3 regions of the Alteromonas lipotrueae genome follow, and region 3 is predicted to be linked to each of the others. Evidence: predicted binding sites of a transcription regulator. Region 3 holds the regulator's gene; each other region holds the start of a gene.
The links. The regulator sigma-54, encoded in region 3, starts transcription at its own class of promoters, with help from an activator protein. The targets are predictions, from matches to a motif close to GTTGGCACGNNNNTNGNNT.
Positions count from the first base shown of each region.

Region 1: a site for sigma-54 is predicted at 3,520-3,538, ahead of glnK (P-II family nitrogen regulator). Genes of this name have one in related genera too.
Region 2: a site for sigma-54 is predicted at 5,171-5,189, ahead of KYS23_RS12820 (Tll0287-like domain-containing protein). Genes of this name have one in related genera too.

Region 1 covers NZ_JAESDJ010000002.1:353,255-360,157, reverse strand. Annotated here, with positions in the region: gene ggt (gamma-glutamyltransferase) at 1-1,658, opposite strand, end outside; gene KYS23_RS04985 (ammonium transporter family protein) at 1,842-3,089, opposite strand; gene glnK (P-II family nitrogen regulator) at 3,122-3,460, opposite strand; gene KYS23_RS04975 (hypothetical protein) at 3,685-4,515, shown strand; gene KYS23_RS04970 (DMT family transporter) at 4,533-5,414, opposite strand; gene KYS23_RS04965 (helix-turn-helix transcriptional regulator) at 5,629-6,372, opposite strand; gene KYS23_RS04960 (DUF808 domain-containing protein) at 6,545-6,903, shown strand, end outside.
Region 2 covers NZ_JAESDJ010000008.1:145,345-152,247, reverse strand. Annotated here, with positions in the region: gene KYS23_RS12840 (sulfite exporter TauE/SafE family protein) at 215-985, shown strand; gene KYS23_RS12835 (TonB-dependent receptor) at 1,112-3,205, opposite strand; gene KYS23_RS12830 (hypothetical protein) at 3,284-3,706, opposite strand; gene KYS23_RS12825 (sigma-54 interaction domain-containing protein) at 3,790-5,052, opposite strand; gene KYS23_RS12820 (Tll0287-like domain-containing protein) at 5,265-5,882, shown strand; gene KYS23_RS12815 (cytochrome ubiquinol oxidase subunit I) at 6,295-6,903, shown strand, end outside.
Region 3 covers NZ_JAESDJ010000001.1:167,093-173,995, reverse strand. Annotated here, with positions in the region: gene KYS23_RS00725 (calcium/sodium antiporter) at 23-979, shown strand; gene KYS23_RS00720 (KpsF/GutQ family sugar-phosphate isomerase) at 979-1,953, shown strand; gene kdsC (3-deoxy-manno-octulosonate-8-phosphatase KdsC) at 1,953-2,519, shown strand; gene lptC (LPS export ABC transporter periplasmic protein LptC) at 2,516-3,094, shown strand; gene lptA (lipopolysaccharide transport periplasmic protein LptA) at 3,063-3,626, shown strand; gene lptB (LPS export ABC transporter ATP-binding protein) at 3,629-4,354, shown strand; gene KYS23_RS00695 (RNA polymerase factor sigma-54) at 4,430-5,914, shown strand; gene hpf (ribosome hibernation promoting factor) at 5,944-6,231, shown strand; gene ptsN (PTS IIA-like nitrogen regulatory protein PtsN) at 6,240-6,683, shown strand; gene rapZ (RNase adapter RapZ) at 6,722-6,903, shown strand, end outside.

The DNA.
Region 1 (6,903 bases), on a different contig from region 3:
TCTTTTCGGCTTTCAGAAGCCCCAAAGTAAACGTTGCGCTTATCATCCCACATAATTGCCTGATAGCCCCCAAAAGCACCAACAACGCGACGCAATGTGTGACCTCGCTCCATTAACTCTCGCTGTACTGTCTCATCAAATCCTGATTCAAGACTGATATAACCGCCATCAAGCATTAACTTGCCTGTTGGCGAACTAGAGCCGCTGTGCAAAATACGCGGAGCATCACCCGCTTCTTGCAAATTCATACCAAAATCGAGCATGTTCACAATAATTTGCGCATGCATTTGAGGTTGAGTACCTCCGCCCATTACACCAAAGCTTAAAAACGGCGCACCATTACGAGTAACAAATGCAGGGATAATGGTGTGAAATGGGCGTTTTTCAGGCTTAAGCTCGTTGAAATGACCTTCTTCTAAGGTAAACATCTCCCCGCGATTTTGCAGCACAAAACCAAGCCCTGGGGGTGTCATCCCTGATCCCATACCGCGATAGTTACTTTGAATTAGCGATACCATGTTACCGTCTTTATCGGCCACCGTTAAATAAACTGTATCACCATCGTAAATACCTGCGTCTACACGTTCTGCGGCTTTATCGCCGTTAATAAGCTGCTGACGTTCAGTGGCGTAATCTTTGGAAATTAACCACTCAACTGGAATGTCGTTAAATGCGGGATCAGCATAAAACTTTGCGCGATCTTCAAATGCTAACTTTTTCGCTTCCACAAAGGTATGAATATACTCGGCAGAATTAAAGCCCATGCCTTCGATGTCATAGCGCTCTAATATATTGAGTATTTGTAATGCCGCAATACCCTGCCCATTAGGGGGAAGCTCCCATACATCGTAGCCGCGATAATTTGCTGATACCGGCTCTACCCATTCTGACGTATGCGACGCTAAATCAGCATAAGAAAGGTAGCCACCTTGCGATTTCATATAGGCGTCAATATTTTGCGCAATGTCACCCTTATAAAAAGCATCTCGCCCGCCGGTTGCCATTTTTTCGTAGGTTACCGCGAGGCCAGGATTCTTAAAAACATCCCCTTTTTTGGGGACTTTCCCATTAATAAGAAACGTTTCTGCAAACCCATCGTAATGACCTATTCTTTCGTTGTTCATTGCTAAGTAATAAGCAACCAATTCAGAAACAGGAAAACCATTTTTAGCATATTCAATGGCCGGCGTGAGCAAAGCCGTCATAGGTAACTTGCCAAACTTTTCATGTAGCATAAACCAGCCATCTACTGCCCCAGGCACAGACACTGGCAGTGGGCCAAATTTAGGTATTTGCGCTAAACCTCTATCGTTAAACACTTGTTTGGTCAGCAGCTTTGGAGAGCGGCCCGATGCATTTAACCCAACTAGCTTGTTTTCCTTTGCATCCCACACCATTGCGAATAGATCGCCACCTACCCCCGCTCCTGTGGGCTCAACAAGCCCCAGCATAGCGTTAGCAGCAATGGCGGCATCTACGGCACTTCCACCGCGTTTAAGAATATCAAGAGCCACTTGGGTAGCAAGAGGCTGGCTTGTCGCAGCCATACCATGTTGAGCAATAACTTCTGAACGACTCGCAAACGGCGCGCCGGTAACCCTATCGTACCCATAAGCCATTTGACTGACACACAGTAGTAACAAACATCGCAACAGCATGATTTACTTTCCTAATAAGAGAATAAACCTAATGTAGCATTATTGCTAACTAAGTAAATTATCAATAGTTTAGCGTTATTTTTAACTTTATGAAAAACGAAAAAAGCCCCGCAGATGCGGGGCTTAAGATTGGTGATACAGGCATTATCGTTATTATAAGTAATTTTGCCTGTTCAGACTTCCTTACGTACGGCCGTTGGTGAAGTCAGGATAAGCTTCCAGACCACATTCACTCATATCAACACCGTCGAATTCTTCTTCTTCAGTTACACGAACACCAATAACGGCTTTAATCGCTAACCAAACAACTAGGCTTACTACAAACACCCAAACAAAGATGGTAGCAGCACCAATTAACTGACCCACAATGCTTGAACCGTCGTTAGTGAATGGAACAAGGATAAGACCAAGTAAACCAACCACACCGTGAACAGAGATCGCACCTACTGGATCATCAATTTTAAGTTTATCTAACGCTACAATGCTTAGTACTACTAAGATACCACCAAGGCCACCGAATAAGGTTGCTTGAAGCGGAGTAGGCGTTGAAGGCTCAGCGGTAATTGCTACCAAACCAGCTAGTGCACCGTTAAGGGCCATAGTTAGGTCAGCTTTGCCGAACATAATGCGTGCTAAGATAAGCGCGGCAATACAACCACCAGCTGCTGCGGCGTTAGTATTCATAAATACAATCGCAACCGCGTTTGCACTTTCAACTGTAGCAGTAGCAAGTACTGAACCACCGTTAAAGCCAAACCAACCCATCCATAAAATGAATGTACCTAGCGTAGCAAGTGGAAGGTTAGCACCTGGAATAGCGTTAACTTTACCATCAGCAGTATATTTGCCTTTACGAGCACCGAGTACCAGGACACCAGCTAGCGCTGCAGCAGCACCTGCCATATGAACAATACCAGAACCTGCAAAGTCAGAGAAACCAAGGTCACCAAGGGTGTACATGCCAAATACAGCTTCACCGCCCCACGTCCAAGCACCTTCCATCGGATAGATGAAACCAGTCATTACAACAGCGAATGCTAAGAAAGCCCAAAGCTTCATACGCTCAGCCACTGCACCCGAAACAATAGACATTGCCGTTGCAACGAATACTACTTGGAAAAAGAAGTCAGCAGAAGGTGCATACGTTGCTGCATCTTCAGCAACACCTGTTGCGCCGTCACCCATAATTCCACCTAGGAACGGGCTCCACTCGCCGCCGCCATACATGATGCCGTAGCCGCAAATCATATACATGGTGCTAGCAATGGCAAATAACGCGATATTTTTAGTTAGAATTTCTGTCGTGTTTTTAGCGCGTACTAAACCAGCTTCTAGCATGGCGAAACCTGCCGCCATCCACATAACTAGTGCACCGCAGATTAAGAAGTAAAAGGTATCAAGTGCATACCCGAGTTCAAATGTAATTTCCATTATGCTTTTCTCCGCAAATTAATCGTTTTGGCTTACAACGCGTCTGTGTCTGACTCGCCAGTTCGAATACGTACGGCTTGTTCAAGGTCGTAAACAAATACCTTACCGTCACCAATCTTGCCCGTCTTGGCTGCGCCAACGATGGCTTCTACCAAGCGATCTACCTGATCGTCCTGAACTGCAATTTCCAGTTTGACTTTAGGTAAGAAATCCACTTGATATTCCGCTCCGCGGTAAAGTTCAGTGTGTCCTTTTTGACGTCCGAAACCTTTCACTTCGGTAACGGTTAGACCGTCAATTCCGATTTCTGAAATGGCTTCACGAACATCATCTAGCTTGAACGGCTTGATGATAGCTGTGACTAGTTTCATGAGTTGCTCCAGTTTTTTAATGGTTGTTTTGCACATTTCGTGTCTTGTACAGGGAAGTAAACCAAGAGATGTGCCACAAATATTTAGCAAACAAAAACAATAAGTTAACTAAAATGATGTGCATTTTATTTACATTTAACGCACAATATTGGTGCATTGCGCCATCAATGCCCATTTTTGGAGCGTGGTGAGGTAAAATAACTGAAATTAGCGATGAAATTAGGATGGAACTAATTAGTCACGAAGCAGGTCAGTTAATAGGTATGACAAATATCACCCCTTCCATAGAGCTCAACTATGCGCCTGAACGTGCGCAGTTTTTTCGTGCAAGCAATAAGAGAAAACTCGCAAAAGGCTTACTTATCTCAACCCTTTTACACCTGATTGGGTTAGCAATAGTCATTTTCTCCACAACATTTGAAAGCGGCGTAACACCTGTACAAAAACCTGCTCCCATTAGTGCAACCTTGTATTTCCCGCCCGTTAGCGTAAAGCAGCCTGTTATCAGCCCAGCTGACCAGGTAGAAGCTGAGCCGAAGGTAGACGTTACTCCCCCCCCTGAAAATGACGCTTCTGCAAAAGACACTTCCAGAATAGACAAGCCGATTGCAACCCCACGCACATCGAGTCCTTCAGTGGAGGAAAATCCAGTACAAGAAACTCAATTACCAGAAAAGATGACTATTGATAGCAATGCGACCAACAATGATGCCGCAGTTAGGAACCAAAAAGCTGGTAGCTTAAATTTATCTCCTCGGGCAGGTGCCGCCCAATTTTTCAATCAACGAGAGCAGGAAGTGGTAGCTGAAGAAGGTTTGCGAGCTGCCAAAGCCCATAGACAAAAAATACAAAGCCCTGACCTTGTTGATACCAGAAAAGGCGAAGAGGATAAAAGCTTTGATGCAAGACCAGTGAAAAAAGTAAACTGCTCTGGTACAACAAATAAAACCCTTACTATTTTAAGTGGTATTACGGGCGGTACGCTTGAGTGCAGCAAGGGCAGCGATTATGAGCGTTTCATCGATGAACGCGTCGCTAAAAAGCCATCGAAATAACGAATCAAAAAACTACGCTACTGCGCGCTTGCCACTCGCCGATGTCGACGTTTTATAATTAGCGCAGGTACAGCATTGCTAATTACCGCGCCCAGCATAATAAGTGCAATTGCCATTGTAATTGCGCCAGACAGTGTACTTATTCCAAATAGAAATAGTGCAATACTGGAAATGACTGGTGTGGCAAAGCTTAGGCTTGCTAACAACTGGCGATTACCAAATTTAAGCCCAATATCCCATAGGTAAAACGCGCCGCCTACAGGCCCCAAACCTAATAATATGGCACTTACCCAGACGGTAAATGAAAGGTCCCAATGGCCTGACTCAAGGGTTAAATGGGAACCCAGCGCCAATATTGCTACTGCAATCGATATCCAGCCAATGTCTTCAACATCGCTTTTAGTGCCAGCCATAAACCACGAATAACCCGACCAAATTAAGGCGCAAATAAATGCCAGCCCATAGCCTAGTGTATATTCGCTGTTAAAGTGAATGCTTTCACCCCCTGTGACTAAAATTCCGCAACCAACAAACCCTAGTGCCCCCCCTATCACGGCAAACGCCCGTTGATGCGCATTAGCCACAGCAATACCGAGCAGCAGTGGCCAAAGGTAGGCAATAAGGCTTGCTTCGATGGGCGGTGCGTAGCGAAGGGCAAGGAAATAACAAAAGTGAAATCCAAATAGACCACAGGTAGCCACTATCCATTGGGTAAGTGTTAATTTAGGCAATTTGTATAAAGATTCTCGCTTGATTAGTCGCTTTATAAAAAGCAATAAAGCAGAAACTGAAAAGCAGATGAAAAGTAACTGGAAAGGCGGCACTGACGATGCGTAAACACCCAATACAGCTAATACGCCCCACGAAATGATGGCCACAAGCCCTATAAACGTTGCCATTACTTGCCTATTGTTAAAAGTTAAGAAGCCTAAGCATAACCGTAATTGTATATTCTATCTGTGCAGAAAAGGCGGTGTGGTTGATTTAAAAGCCTGATTTTCAGTTAAACTTTGCTGCGTTAATGAATACTACGCTTTCAAATATTTTGCGGGCAAATACTACTCGAATAAATACTTAGCTAATAAAAGGGACTGATCATAGTTACCTTCTTGGCTATCGACGTTTAAAGTGTGAGGGCGGCATGCCCAGATGCTGTTTAAACCGACGGGTAAACGCAGACACATCGTCATACCCCACGCTTGCAGCCACCGCAATAATAGGCATATCTGTGTTGCTTAGTAAGGCCCGCGCTTTCTCCATGCGCACATTAATAAGGTATTCCCTTAGCCCCACCCCAGTAGCGGCTATAAAGCGCTTTTTAAATTGTGTTGCGCCCACACAGGCAATGTTAGCAAGCGACGTGATAGTGTGTGGATAGGCGACATCTTGGTGAATGCAAGAAAGCACTGGAGCAATACGTTTATCGGTGGCAACACCGCGTTGCTGTTGAGCTAAAAGTGCCGAGAACAAACCTAGCATGGCATCATTTTCATCATAAGTTATGTGATGTGTTAATTGCACTTCAACGTACGCTAAAAACGCCTGCATGGGTGTGCTTATTCGAAAAATGGGAGCGCCTTTAGCGGGTAAAGAGCCTTCTGCAAATAAAATGCCGCCAGCAATATTGCCCGGCACCGATTGCAAGTCCGCTACAATGAATTTCGCCAGCTCATCAGCAGTAAAGCCATGAATGAACCCAGGCGCGATACAAATACCCTCTCCTACTCCTACACTGCCACTAAAATGATCAAGCGTTATATCGATATGTCCGTTAAGTGGTAACACTAACTGGTAATAGTCATGAGCATGCATGCACATAGTGCGGGTATACGAACGAATAGATAATGACGGCTTCACGTTACCTCACAGGTATGCATAGTTGCTTTAAATTAACCACCCCCTGTTAAACGTAATTGGGGCACAAAAACTCAATATATTAAAAATTAGCTATTACTTTTTATACCTTAACATTGCCAACCTATGACAGTGCAACGTATGCTGCATTTTTGGTTTTTTAAAGGAATGTGATGTGGCCGCTGCGAACTTATTAGCCCTTCTCGATGATATCGCAACATTGATGGATGACATTGCTGTTATGTCGAAAGTGGCAGCAAAGAAAACTGCTGGAGTACTGGGTGATGATTTAGCGCTTAACGCTAACCAAGTGCAAGGGGTGAAAGCTGATAGAGAATTACCCGTTGTTTGGGCAGTAGCGAAAGGCTCATTGCTAAATAAAGTTATCTTGGTCCCTGCCGCCCTCCTTATTAGCGCTTTTGTGCCCTCGTTAATCACGGTACTTCTTGTACTAGGCGGGCTTTATTTGTGCTTTGAAGGGGCCGAAAAGTTGCTCCACAAATACTTACCTCATGATGATGAGTCAGCAGAACG
Region 2 (6,903 bases), on a different contig from region 3:
ACGTAAAATAAACCGTTTCGTTGCGCAATGAAGATTGCAGAATATGCCTTCGCTGCGGGGTATATACAAGTTCCAATTACAGATAATTTGTTACTAATTGCTACTAGGTGCCTTAAATTTCGCTTCAAAAAGGTGAGGTGAAAACCATTTTCTTTCACCTCGTTTGTGCTTAAGGGAAACTAAAAATCAATAAATTAAAAAAGGAGGGCTGTAATTGGATCTCGTTACTTATTGGCTAACCGCTGATGGCGCTATCTCGATAACTACCGCCGCAGTGCTAATAGCAACCTCTACGATGACGTCCTTGATAACCGCCACCTTTGGTATTGGCGGTGGCGTGTTGCTTATTGCGGTAATGGCGGGAAGCTTGCCAGTATCTGCACTTATCCCTGTGCATGGGTTGGTACAGTTAGGTTCAAACGGCAACCGAGCACTAATGACCTTTCGTTATGTTGATTGGTCTATGGTGAAGTTCTTTTCGTTTGGGTCGTTGTTGGGGGCGGTGCTGGCTACGTTTATAGTCGTGCAATTGCCTTTAGTGGTTATTCAATTTGCTGTAGCGGGTTTTATCTTATTTTTGGTGTGGGGCAGCAAACCGAAAGCGCAGGAAATGCAACCCGCAGGGCGAAGTCTAGCGGGGCTGGTCACCACGTTAATTTCTATGTTTGTCGGGGCTACGGGGCCGTTAGTAGCCGCTTTTGTGCATCGAAATAACTACAATAAAATGCAGATAACCGCCACCATGGCCTCGTGCCTTACCTTTCAGCATGGGTTAAAAGCGTTCGTTTTTACCTTTGTTGGATTTTCTTTTTTTCAATGGTTAGGGTTAATTTTTGCCATGATTATAAGTGGCGCAGTGGGGACTTACGTGGGGCTAAAAGTACTCAAGAAAATTCCAGCCGACAAATTTCTCGTGTTATTTAAAGTTATTGTCACCTTATTAGCTTTTCGCTTAATTGTTCAAGCAACAGCTGACTTAGTGTAGGTCAGCCTGTTCGCTATTGTTTGTCTATGAATTACTCAACGTAAGCGTGATAGGCGAATATCTTCGCCTATCACTTTACATTTTTTATCGTAATTTACATGTTAGCTCGCTTTGGGAACGGGCCAGCTAAAAGCGATAGCTTGCTGAGACCTGCCATTCCCTGCCAGTCCCAGGCAGTTTATCCCCTACCGCAATATCGACATCTGATACGCGGTTAACACCCGCGGTATGAGCGGTATAGTACTTATCAAACGCATTTTGAAGCTGTGCCGACACGCTGAAAGCTTGAGTAAGTTGCCAGCGTGCGCCTATATGTATAAGCCCGTAACCTGATGTACTGCTTTCATTTTGGAGGGCAGACGTATGATTTTGCGCACCCGCTAAATGAGAAGTAACCGACAACATAAGCGGCGATTGCATTAGCTCGCTTTGCCACTCGATACGGGTAGTTAGTTGCTCGGGGGCAATGCGAAATAGCGCGTCGTCTATATCGTCACGGTTACCATGGCTAACACTGGCGGTTGAGGTTAACAACAAGTTATTCGATAGCTTAGCGTTAATAGTTACATCAGCTCCTTTAATAACAGCGTCAGTATTAGTCCATTGAAATGGTGTATCTGACCCCATCATGGTTGAGAACATAACTGCGGCTGCATTGCTGCTCGGTGTGCCAGCAATGTAGTCTTTTATGTCTTGGTAATAAAGCCGTGGTGAAACCGTCCAGTTGTTTTTGCTGTAAGTAACACCAAACTCAATTTGACGAGCAGTTTCCTTATCAAGTTCAAGGTTACCAATGTAATTGAGCCCGTCAGCCATGCCGCCTGTAATGCCTAACGGTAACCAGGTGTAACGTTCGTAATAGTTGGGCGCACGGTTTTTTTGTGAGATACCCGTAAATACTGTCATGGTTTCGCTTACGGGTACTTGAATAGTGGCTGCCGCATCTAGCATATTGTAGGTTTCACTACGTTCGGCATTGTTGAAGTTAGACGCTAGCATAGCCACCGCATCGTTCATCATCACCATGTTAGAGCCAATTGCATCAGCGTCCATATCAATTTGGGTATAACGAAGGCCCAGCAAGTAATCAGCGGTGTCGGTTGTTCGATGCCATTCGGTGAAACCACTGTAGGTATCGCGGGTAATATCGCTAAAGTTGTTGATATAAAATGCGCTGTTATTCGGGTTGGTGATAACAGAATTATTTCGGCTGTGTAAATGGCTAAAGCCTACTTCGAGTTCACCATCAAGGGCAGGGGTAATGTAAGTTGCCTCTACACCCTGCGCCACAGAATCGGCGTCGTTTTGTCTAGCCATGCTTGCCATTGAAATCGCGCGTTGGGAAGCATTATCCATGGCGTGTTGGTTGCTATTGCCAAACACGCTCATTTTCAACATACGCTCATCATCGGCTTGATATTGATAACCTAAGCGATACCACGCCGCGTCTATAAACGAAATATCCATTGCAAGCGCCGCAGTGCCGCTGTTGTTAGTGTTCAGTGTTTGGTAGCTGACATCTAGACTATGCTTGCCCCAACTATAGCCCGCGCGCAGTTTTCCGCCGTTTCTTTGGTACTGAGAATTAGGAATAGTTATGTTTGAGGCGGTATTGCTAGAACCAGCCTCGCGATCTTCGCGTTGCTGGTGGGTGAATGCGCCGGTAAAAAAGCCATTGTCTGCGCCATAAAACGCATTGGCTTGGTACTGCTGTGCATCGCCGGGAGAAAATGCACTGGCGCTGGCATTAAACTGCAGGCCGTTAGCTTGTGAAAATAAGTGCTGAGCGTCGGCACGAATGTCTAGCTTACCACCTAAGGTTTCAACCCCTGCACTTACCGGTACTATTCCGCGATACAGCACGGCCTGAAGCCCTGGTTCAGGTAACACGTGTGAAAGCGGGGAGTCCATGGAATTTGGACCTGCGCCCGCTATATCTACTCCATCAATAGTCACGCCGACTCTGTCACCATAAAGGCCACGATACTGGATTAGCCCAGTTACGGGGCCATTTCGCGAAATAGTCACGCCAGGTAGCGTGGCGAGTTGATCACCATAGTCAGCTTCGGTATTGGTAGAGGCTGAAACGGGCGCATTATTGGTGGCGGTGAGCGGTTCGCCAATAACGGTAATCACTTCTGTTGATGAAGTTTCTTGAGCATACAAAAAGGGGGATAAGCCAGCAGAACATACTGCTAGTGCAATGGCTGTTTTTTTCATAATTATTCCATTTCTAATTAAACAACGTCAGCGATAAAGCTGATTAAAGCGCGTTATAAGTAAAGTGTGATGGGAAAACTATGAAAGAGGTGGAGCGCGCGAGAGCGGAGCTGCGTAGGCGTATGCCGTGTAGGGTCGCTGTGCAATGGCAGTAGCTAGGTTGTTAAAGCGAACAAAGGTGATTAAAGGAAGTGAAAAGTCAGGAGCCGTAACCGCATTGGGTAAATCAGAAAGTAGACTGTTGGTACAGTCGATATGTTCTACCGGTACCTTGCTGATATCGACACTAACATAAACAAATTCACCGGCATGCTCAGTAGCGCTTAATGATATCCAGCGCATGGTACTGCCAGTACAAATGAGTTCTATATCGTTACTGCTGTCATTCAATTCAGTAGTCAGTTGCTGCGCCTTTTCCATTGTTACAGCCGCAAGCTTCAATGCCATCGCATTTTGCAATAGCAAGGTTAGGCAAACTAGCAGTGTAAATAATGACTTCAATGGCAAAGCGCTATTCTATTTCTACCGGAACTTACTTAATAATACGTTAAATATAGGATGTTGAAAGGGGTTTTTACCGCGTGTTATTTAATCTTTAGTCCTAACGCTTGAAGCTTACGGTACAAGGTTCGCTGGCTGATACCCAGTGCTATGGCAAGGGAATCTATACTGCCTTCATGTTTTGCTATTACCTCTTCTAGGTACTTAGCTTCAGCAGCTTCCAGAGTGAGAACACTTGCGCTGTTATGGGATGTGGGCTCGCAGACTAACTCGGGTAAGTCTGTGGGGTAAATAACATTTTCATCTGCCAATAAGTACGCTTGCTCCACAATATTCTTAAGCTCACGAATGTTACCTGGATAGGTATAGTGACTTAGCACTTCAAGAGTGGATTTGTGTAAGCGTTTTTTCGAGGGGAGTTCATGCAACATGTGGCTGCACAGCATGGCAATATCGCTTTGACGCTCGCGAAGCGGCGGAAGGTGTATGGGGAAGCCCGCAATTCGGTAGTAGAGGTCTTGTCTAAATTCACCTTTTTCCACCAAGGACTTTAAGTCTTTATGGGTAGCGCATACTAAACGGAAATCGGCTTTTTTAACTTGAACGCTTCCAACTGGGCGGTAGGTTTGAGTTTCAAGCAGCCGCAGTAACTTCACTTGCATGGTAAGAGGAACATCGCCAATTTCGTCAAAAAACAGCGTTCCACCTTGGGCGGCATCAACCAACCCCTTCTTGTTCGATTGCGCGCCTGTAAAAGCACCTTTCTCGTAGCCGAATAACTCCGATTCAAAAAGCGAATCAGCTAACCCAGTACACTCTATTACTACAAAAGGTTTTTCGGCGCGGTGGCTACTGGTATGCAGGGCATGAGAAACCAGCTCTTTACCTGTACCCGTTTCACCTTGAAGCAACACGGCTATATCGGATTTTGCGGCCCGATTAATTTTATTCAGCATCGCTTTAAAGGCGGCAGACTCACCTATCATTTTACCCTTAGTCGGGTAATTTGAGGCGAACGCGAGTTTATCTAATATTTCTAAGTAACCAAGCAGGTCGCCGTTAGCATCGTGAACCGGTCGCATGAGAATATCACAGTAGCTTTGACCGCTTTTTGTGGTGTGAATGTGAACCACACTTGCAGTGCGGCCGGTTTCTTTGCATTGTTGAATAGGGCAACTTTCACCGCATTGATCACAAGGCTTGGTATTACCGTGTGACACCTTAAAGCACTGGCTATCTCCCGGAATAATATCCACAGGATAGGTATTACGATAAGGCTGATTAACCGCTTCTATTACATATTGATGATTGATGAAAATAGCGGGTTTATCGATGGCGTCTATCATGGCTTGAACAATCGAGATATTCATGTAACAGCTTCACCTAGCAATACGGGCTGGGTATGCATGACGTATGCACACAATTCGAACCCACAAGATAACTAATCTAGGTTTAAGGTATCACATTGGCACGCGCCTTGTAGGTCTGTTGATGAACAAGTGTGTAACTTCAAACCCAACATATGTAGGTGGGTAACTCTCCGGTACGAGGAAAAAAAATGAAAATGACATTAACGGTTGGTGTAATAGGTGGATTACTTTTGTCAACTGGGCTGTCGGCCAAAACTCTGCAGCCGCAAGACAGCTTAGCGACACAACAGGAAACGGAAGCCGTCATACTAGCAGGACCCGAAGGCAAGTTAAATCAAGCACGTACCAATGCTAAAGCATTGGGTGGTGCTTTAAAAGCACGGCTGCAACAAGCGATAGCTAAGGGCGGTTTAGAAGAAGGTGTAGAAGCATGTTATGTGGCCGCTGGGCCTATCGCGCAAGCACTCAAGAAGGATGGTTGGACCGTGGGGCGCACCGCGCTGCGGGTGCGTAATCAAGACAACCAACCAGATGGATGGGAAGAAACCCAATTGCACGAGTTTGCAGATGCCTTATCTAAGCAATTGCCTATGCCGTTAGAGGCATCACGTTGGAATGAGGAAACCGGTGAATTACGCTATATGTCAGCGATTGTTACGGGGCAAGTGTGTACGGCTTGTCATGGCAATAACGTGGATCCTGCGGTGTTAGGTATTATTAGGGAAAAATACCCTGAAGACACCGCAACGGGCTTTGCGCCAGGAAGTTTAAGAGGTGCTTTTACACTTACCTATTCACCCGAATAGCCTTTTCTTTTTTCAAGGAAATGCAACGTGTCTTTACCGGCATCCGTTAACGGCACGCCATGCATTTTTTCCTGCATTCCCCACCTTTCCTGTAAACGCCCCACTCTCAAACCTTTCCGCTACTGCTCATATCACTTTTTTGTGTCAAAAATGGCACTGATTGACATTTTTGGCGCATTCTCCTCTCATCTTGTTTGAGGTGGATCAAGGCGGTAAATCCAACTTGATGGAATAATTGCGCCGCATGGTAGGGAATACAGGTGGTGATGGGCAATCGTGCCATAGCTGGCGCAAAGCTTGCTAAACCTCCTTCAGAAGTACAAGTCTTACGGTGCGGCCTTATTTTTAAGGTTATTGATTTAAAAGAATTTTAGCGGCTTGCCGTACTGTTTTTTAACTAGGGAGAAAACCCATGAGCGATACGTTAGTCGAGCTATCGCGGTGGCAATTTGCGCTAACTGCGATGTTCCACTTTATATTTGTGCCCTTAACCTTAGGGTTGAGTTTCATGCTTGCCATTATGGAATCCGTTTATGTAATGACAGGCAAAGAAATTTACAAACAAATGACTCAGTTTTGGGGCAAGTTGTTTGGTATTAACTTCGCCATTGGTGTGGCTACCGGGCTCACTATGGAGTTCCAATTCGGAATGAATTGGTCATACTATTCTCACTATGTTGGGGATATTTTTGGGGCACCGCTGGCTATTGAAGGTCTGATGGCGTTCTTCCTAGAATCTACTTTTGTTGGGCTGTTCTTCTTCGGCTGGGATAAAATGTCAAAGGGAAGGCATTTAATGACCACTTGGTTAGTGGCTATTGGCTCTAACTTCTCAGCACTATGGATCCTCATTGCCAACGGCTGGATGCAATACCCTATAGGGGCTGAATTCAATTTTGAAGCCATGCGCATGGAAATGACAAGCTTTGCTGAGGTTATCTTTAACCCGGTAGCACAAGTTAAGTTTGTGCATACTGTTTCAGCTGGTTACGTAACGGGGGCCATGTTTGTATTGGCTATT
Region 3 (6,903 bases):
ATTCCTAACTATGCTGGTTGTTGTGTTTTTAAACGTAGTCATTTTTTTAGTTGGACTGATTGTACTTAGCTGGAGTGCAGACCGTTTTGTTTACGGTGCATCAGCGTTTGCCAAGAATATTGGTATGGCGCCCATGATGATAGGCTTAACCATTGTCGCAATGGGGTCGTCTGCGCCTGAAATCGTGGTATCAGCCGCGGCGTCTATTAACGGTAATATGAATACCGCTGTAGGTAATGCGTTAGGCTCGAATATTACTAATATTGCCCTTGTGCTTGGTATTACTGCGCTAGTTAAACCACTCCTTGTTGCCTCCTCTACGTTAAAGCGTGAACTCCCTGCCCTGCTTGTTATTACCATCATTGCTGTTGCTTTTCTTTTCGATGGCGAGCTTACTCATCTGGAAGGCATCATCCTTATTAGCCTCTTCGTGATTGTTTTAGGCTTAATGGGTTGGTTGTCTATGAAAGTAGATAAAGAAGACCCGTTAGTGAGCGAGACCACAGATGAAATCCCCAACGATGTACCCACCTCCTCTGCTCTTTTCTGGATTGTAGTTGGCCTAATACTGTTACCGTTAAGTGCACACTTCTTAGTGGGTTCAGCAGTAGAAATAGCCAAATACCTAGGTATGTCAGATTTAGTTATCGGCCTAACCATCATTGCTTTAGGCACAAGCTTGCCCGAACTGGCTGCCAGTATTGCTGGTGTGCTTAAAGGCGAAGACGACTTGGCCTTGGGGAATATTATTGGTTCCAATATTTTCAATTTACTTGCCGTATTAGGCATGCCTGGCTTAATAGCCCCTGGCGCATTAGACCCTGATGTTTATAACCGCGATATGTTCGTTGTGCTCGGGTTAACCCTATTACTGTTCCTGTTTAGTTTCACCTTAATGGGTAATCGACGAATAAGCCGAAGAAATGGCGGCTTATTGATTGCTTGCTTTATTGGTTATCAATTTTGGCTTTTTGCGTAATGTCACAAGAAAATAGCTTCATCACTTCAGCAAAGCGTGTCATAGAAATAGAAGCGCAGGCAATATCAGCGCTTTCATCTCGCATGGACGAAGACTTTGTTACTGCATGCACCTTGTTGCAAAATTGCGCGGGCAAGGTGGTGGTGTGCGGCATGGGTAAATCTGGGCATATCGGGCATAAGATTGCTGCAACGCTTGCCAGTACCGGAACACCATCGTTTTTCATGCACCCTGGCGAAGCCAACCATGGCGACTTAGGCATGCTGAGTAAAGGTGATGTGCTACTCGCTATTTCCAACTCTGGTGAAACCGCAGAGCTGGTTAATTTACTGCCTATCGTAAAGCGTTTGAGCGTGCCTGTTATTGCGATGACGAACAGCGTAACCAGTTCATTAGGCCAACACGCAGACGTGGTATTGAATATCAGTGTTGAAAAAGAAGCCTGCTCTTTAGGCTTAGCACCTACCTCTAGCACTACCGCCACCTTGGTAATGGGTGACGCCCTTGCCGTAGCGCTACTTGATCGCAAAGGTTTCACCTCCGACGACTTTGCGCTTTCTCACCCAGGTGGCAGCTTAGGCAGAAAATTACTGCTTAAAGTGAGTGACATCATGCTAACGGGCAGCGAATTACCCTTGGTAGACGAAAACGCCCTCGTTGCAGAAGCACTATTAGAAATCTCCAAGAAAGGCTTGGGTATGACAGGGGTTATCGATAGCCACGGCATATTGATTGGAATTTTCACCGATGGTGATTTACGCCGTATTTTAGATGCACGTATAGACTTGCATACCGCTACGGTTACACAGGTTATGACCAAGGGCGGCAAAACAACCATGCCAGAGCAGCTCGCCGTCGAAGCGCTAAACTTAATGGAAACTCATAAGATAAGCGCGCTTATGGTAACGGATGAAACCCGCAAGCCCGTGGGCGCGTTCAACATGCATATGCTACTTAAAGCGGGAGTTTTATAATGAGAGACACCCAATCAACCGTAAATACACTCTATACCGCTATGTCAGAGGCTTTGTATTTATCGCTGAAGCACGTTCGCTTATTAGTGTGTGATGTAGATGGCGTGTTTTCAGATGGCCGTATTTACCTCGGTAATGCTGGCGAAGAATTAAAAGCATTTCATACCCGCGATGGCTACGGCGTTAAAGCCCTTGTGAATTCTGGGGTAGAGGTAGCAGTCATTACTGGCAGGCGCTCTGCCATTGTCGAAAATAGAATGAAAGCGCTGAATGTTGCGCACATCGTACAGGGTGAAGAAAATAAATCTGACGCACTTGCTGAACTGATGGCTCGCTTATCACTTAAACCCGAGCACGTGGCGGTGGTAGGTGACGATATGCCAGATACGGGCATGTACCCCCACGCAAGCGTAAAAATTGCAGTAAAAGACGCACATCCTACGGTTGCACAACAAGCAAATTGGATCACTACTTTGCCAGGCGGCTTTGGTGCAGTACGCGAAATATGTGACACCCTGCTTCAAGCAAACGATAAGCTTCACGGTATTCAAGGTGCTAGCGTATGAAGGTATTAGGCTTTGACCGGTTAGGCTTAAGTATTTCGGTGTTATTTATATTGGCATCCGCCATGTATATTCCGATTTGGATGGAAGAAGATCCTACCCAGCAAACTGACCAAGGATTGGATGCATTAAAGCCCGCGTACAAAGCAAAAAACTTAACGACCACCTTATATAATCAAGACGGCCAATTAAATCACAAAGTATTTGCGGCATCGATGGAACATTACGACCAATTGGGCTTTGTTTTATTCCAAAAGCCCAGATATACATTATATACCGACGACGCACAGTCACCGTGGGAAGTCACCGCAACAGAAGGTACTTTGTACAATAACGAATTGATACAGCTAGAAAATAATGTCGTTATTGAAAACCAAAGTGTCGATGACTTTGTAAGGACAATACGTACAGCGTTTATAGAGATAAACCTGTACACTAAGCAAATGACATCTGATCAGCCCGTGGAAATACGTGGCTTACAATATGTGATTAACAGCAATGGGTTTAACGCCAACTTGCGTACCCAGGAATACGAGTTAATAGACCATGTACAAACCATTTATTCGCCTAGCCACTAAAGCATTAGCGACCAGCCTCGCTGTTAGCCTTTTCTCTACTGTGGCTTTAGCGGCTGAAAGCGACTTCAACAAACCGATTAAAGTTGACTCTAAATCGCAATTTGTTGACGGTAAAAACAAAACTTCATTGTTTAAAGATGATGTACGAATTACCCAAGGTTCTTTGGTGATAAATGCCGATGAAGTTGAGGTTATTGCCAGCGAAGGAGATGGACGAGAGATATTTGTTGCTCGCGGCAAACCTGCCAGCTACTCGCAAAAATTAGAAGATGGCGCCCCCGTTACCGCCAAAGCCAACGAAATACGCTATGAAGTGGTAAATCGAACTATTTCTTTACAAGGGAATGCAGAGCTACAGCAAGATACCAGCAAAGTACAAGGCGACAAGATTACTTTCGACATGGTCACGGAACAATTGCTTGCAACAGGCGGCGAAGACGGTGAAGGTGGTAGAGTAACTACGGTATTTACGCCTGAGGCAATACGTAAAGCGTCATCGAATAACGAAGGCGATAAGGCGGACGGCAACTAATCATGGCAACGTTGAGCGCACAGAGTCTTGCAAAGGCGTATAAAGCCCGTCAAGTGGTTCGCGATGTAAGCTTATCAGTTTCGACTGGGCAAATCGTTGGATTACTCGGCCCCAATGGTGCCGGTAAAACCACAACTTTTTACATGATTGTAGGCTTAGTACCCCTTGATAAGGGCAAAATCAGTATTGATGACAGCGAATTAACCCATGAGCCCATGCACGAGCGTGCACGACGCGGAATTGGGTATTTACCGCAAGAGGCCTCAATTTTTAGAAAATTGACGGTGTTTGAGAACATCATGGCTATCTTACAGACCCGTAAAGGGTTGAGTTCAGCGGAACAAGAACAAGAAGCCGATGCGCTACTTGATGAATTTAATATTAACCATATACGTAATAGTACGGGTATGAGTTTATCCGGTGGTGAACGTCGCCGGGTAGAAATCGCGCGAGCATTAGCCGCTGATCCGCAATTTATTTTGCTTGATGAGCCATTTGCTGGTGTTGATCCTATATCGGTTAATGATATAAAGAAGATCATTCAACATCTTCGTGACAGAGGAATTGGAATCCTCATCACCGATCACAACGTAAGAGAAACACTGGATGTGTGTGAGAAAGCGTATATTGTGAGCCAAGGCGAACTCATCGCGCAAGGGACAGCAGAACAAGTTTTAAGTAATCAGAAAGTAAGGGATGTATACCTAGGAGAACAATTCAGGCTATAGTTACTGTAACCGAATTGTCATTTTCAGTTTTAAGCACGGGTATATTCACAACAAGAGTTTAAAAATAAGACGTAGATGAAACCATCTTTACAGCTAAAGTTCAGTCAACAACTTACCATGACACCGCAGTTGCAGCAGGCAATCAAGCTGCTGCAGTTGTCTACGCTCGACCTGCAACAAGAGATTCAGGAAGCACTAGACTCAAACCCACTTTTGGAAGTTGAAGAAGGCGGCGATGACCATCCTGTTGAGAAAAACAACATGGACGGCGACGACCCTTCTGTAGAAGCTGCTCCTACTGCATCTAGCGATTCGTTAGAAGCAGGTGACGCGCTTGAAAAGAACGACCTTCCCGATGAACTGCCAATCGACAGTACGTGGGATGAGTATTACTCGGCCTCTTCTGCTCCCGCTCCTGGTCCATCAAATAATGATGACGACCAACTGTTTCAGGGTGAAACCACCGACAATATTCAAGACCACTTGCTATGGCAAATGCGGTTAACCCCGTTTTCGGATACCGACCGCGCCATTGCTACCGCCATTATCGACTCAATCGATGAATCTGGTTACCTGAACGTCCCCATCGAACAGATTTTAGAATCGGTGAATTCTGACGACGTAGAAGAATTGGTGGAAATGGACGAAGTTGAATGTGTACTCAAACGTATTCAAATGTTCGACCCTATCGGTTCAGGTTCGCGTACACCGCAAGAATGTTTGCTTGTACAGCTTCGCCAGTTCTCAGACGATACGCCATGGCTTGCAGAAGCAAGACAACTTATCAATGAGTACTCGGACCTACTTAGCAGCAAAGACTACCGTACGTTAATGCGCAAGAGCCGTTTGAAAGAAGATCAACTTCGCGAAGCCATGCGCTTACTGCAAACGTTGAATCCTCGTCCAGGTAGTGCATTAATTACCAAAGAACCGGAATACGTTATTCCTGATGTTTCGGTAAACAAGAAGAATGGCCGCTGGGTGGTAGAACTTAACCCCGATAGCTTGCCAAAGTTAAGCGTAAATCAGCAATATGCCGCTATGAGCAGACGCTCTAAAAACAGCAGCGATTCGCAATTTATTCGCTCACATATGCAAGAAGCCAAATGGTTTATAAAAAGCCTTGAATCAAGGAACGACACCTTGATGAAAGTAGCAAACTGTATTGTGCAGCAACAAATGGGCTTTTTCGAGCACGGCCCAGAAATGATGAAACCAATGGTGCTAAATGATGTCGCAGAAATGGTAGATATGCATGAATCCACCATCTCACGTGTCACCACGCAAAAATATATGCATACCCCACGTGGCATATTTGAGTTGAAATATTTCTTCTCTAGTCACGTAGCAACGGAATCTGGTGGTGAGTGTTCATCTACCGCTATTCGCGCACTAATTAAAAAGCTTGTGGCTGCGGAAACGCCCAGCAAGCCATTAAGCGATAGCAAGATTGCTCAATTGTTGGCCGAACAAGGCATCAAAGTTGCCCGGCGGACAATAGCAAAATACCGGGAATCATTATCGATTCCGCCGTCAAACCAACGCAAAAGCCTTATTTAAAGGCCTTGATAATTTAAGGAAGACGAAATATGCAAATCAACCTTACCGGTCATCATGTCGAAATTACTGATTCTTTGCGTAGCTATGTCGATACTAAGTTCAGCAAACTAGAGCGTCACTTTGATCACATATCTAATGTGCATGTCATCCTGAACGTCGAAAAACTTAATCAAAAAGCCGAAGCCACCATGCACCTCAGCGGAGCAGAAGTGTTTGCTTCATCACATAACACCGACATGTATGCGGCGATAGACAGCATGATCGACAAGCTCGACAGGCAAGTTATCAAGCATAAGGAAAAGCTGAAAAAGCACTAAATATTAATATGGAAATTCAAGCCATAGTAAGTTTGGACCGCACCGAGTGTGCGGTTCAATGTAACAGTAAAAAACGTATTCTAGAGATTATTAGCGACATTGCTGCTAAAAATAATCCCGACATCGATCAGGCCACAGTGTTAAATAGCCTACTCGCCCGTGAACGAATGGGAAGTACGGGTATTGGCAATGGTATTGCATTGCCTCACGGTCGATTACCGGGCTTAGAACACGTTATCGCCATTATTGTAACCAGCAACCCTGCCATCGATTTTGATGCGCTTGACGATCAGCCCGTAGATATCTTCTTTGCCCTGTTAGTGCCTGAAGAGAAAACAGAAGGTCACTTACAAACACTTGCTACCGTTGCGGGAAAACTAAGTGATAAAGAAACGGTGAAAGCCATTAGGCGGGCCTCCACCAGTGACGACATTATTACGGCTTTAAGCTAATAAAGCACAGCACCATATTTTAAAAGGGAGAAATGCAGGTGAAACTGATTATTATCAGTGGTCGATCCGGTTCGGGAAAATCAGTTGCACTACGTGCCCTTGAAGATTTAGGCTACTATTGCGTAGATAATATTCCGGTTAACCTTCTCCCTACCCTTACTCATACCGTGGTTGATGAATATGACCAAGTCGCGGTAAGTATCGATGTAAGGAATCTGCC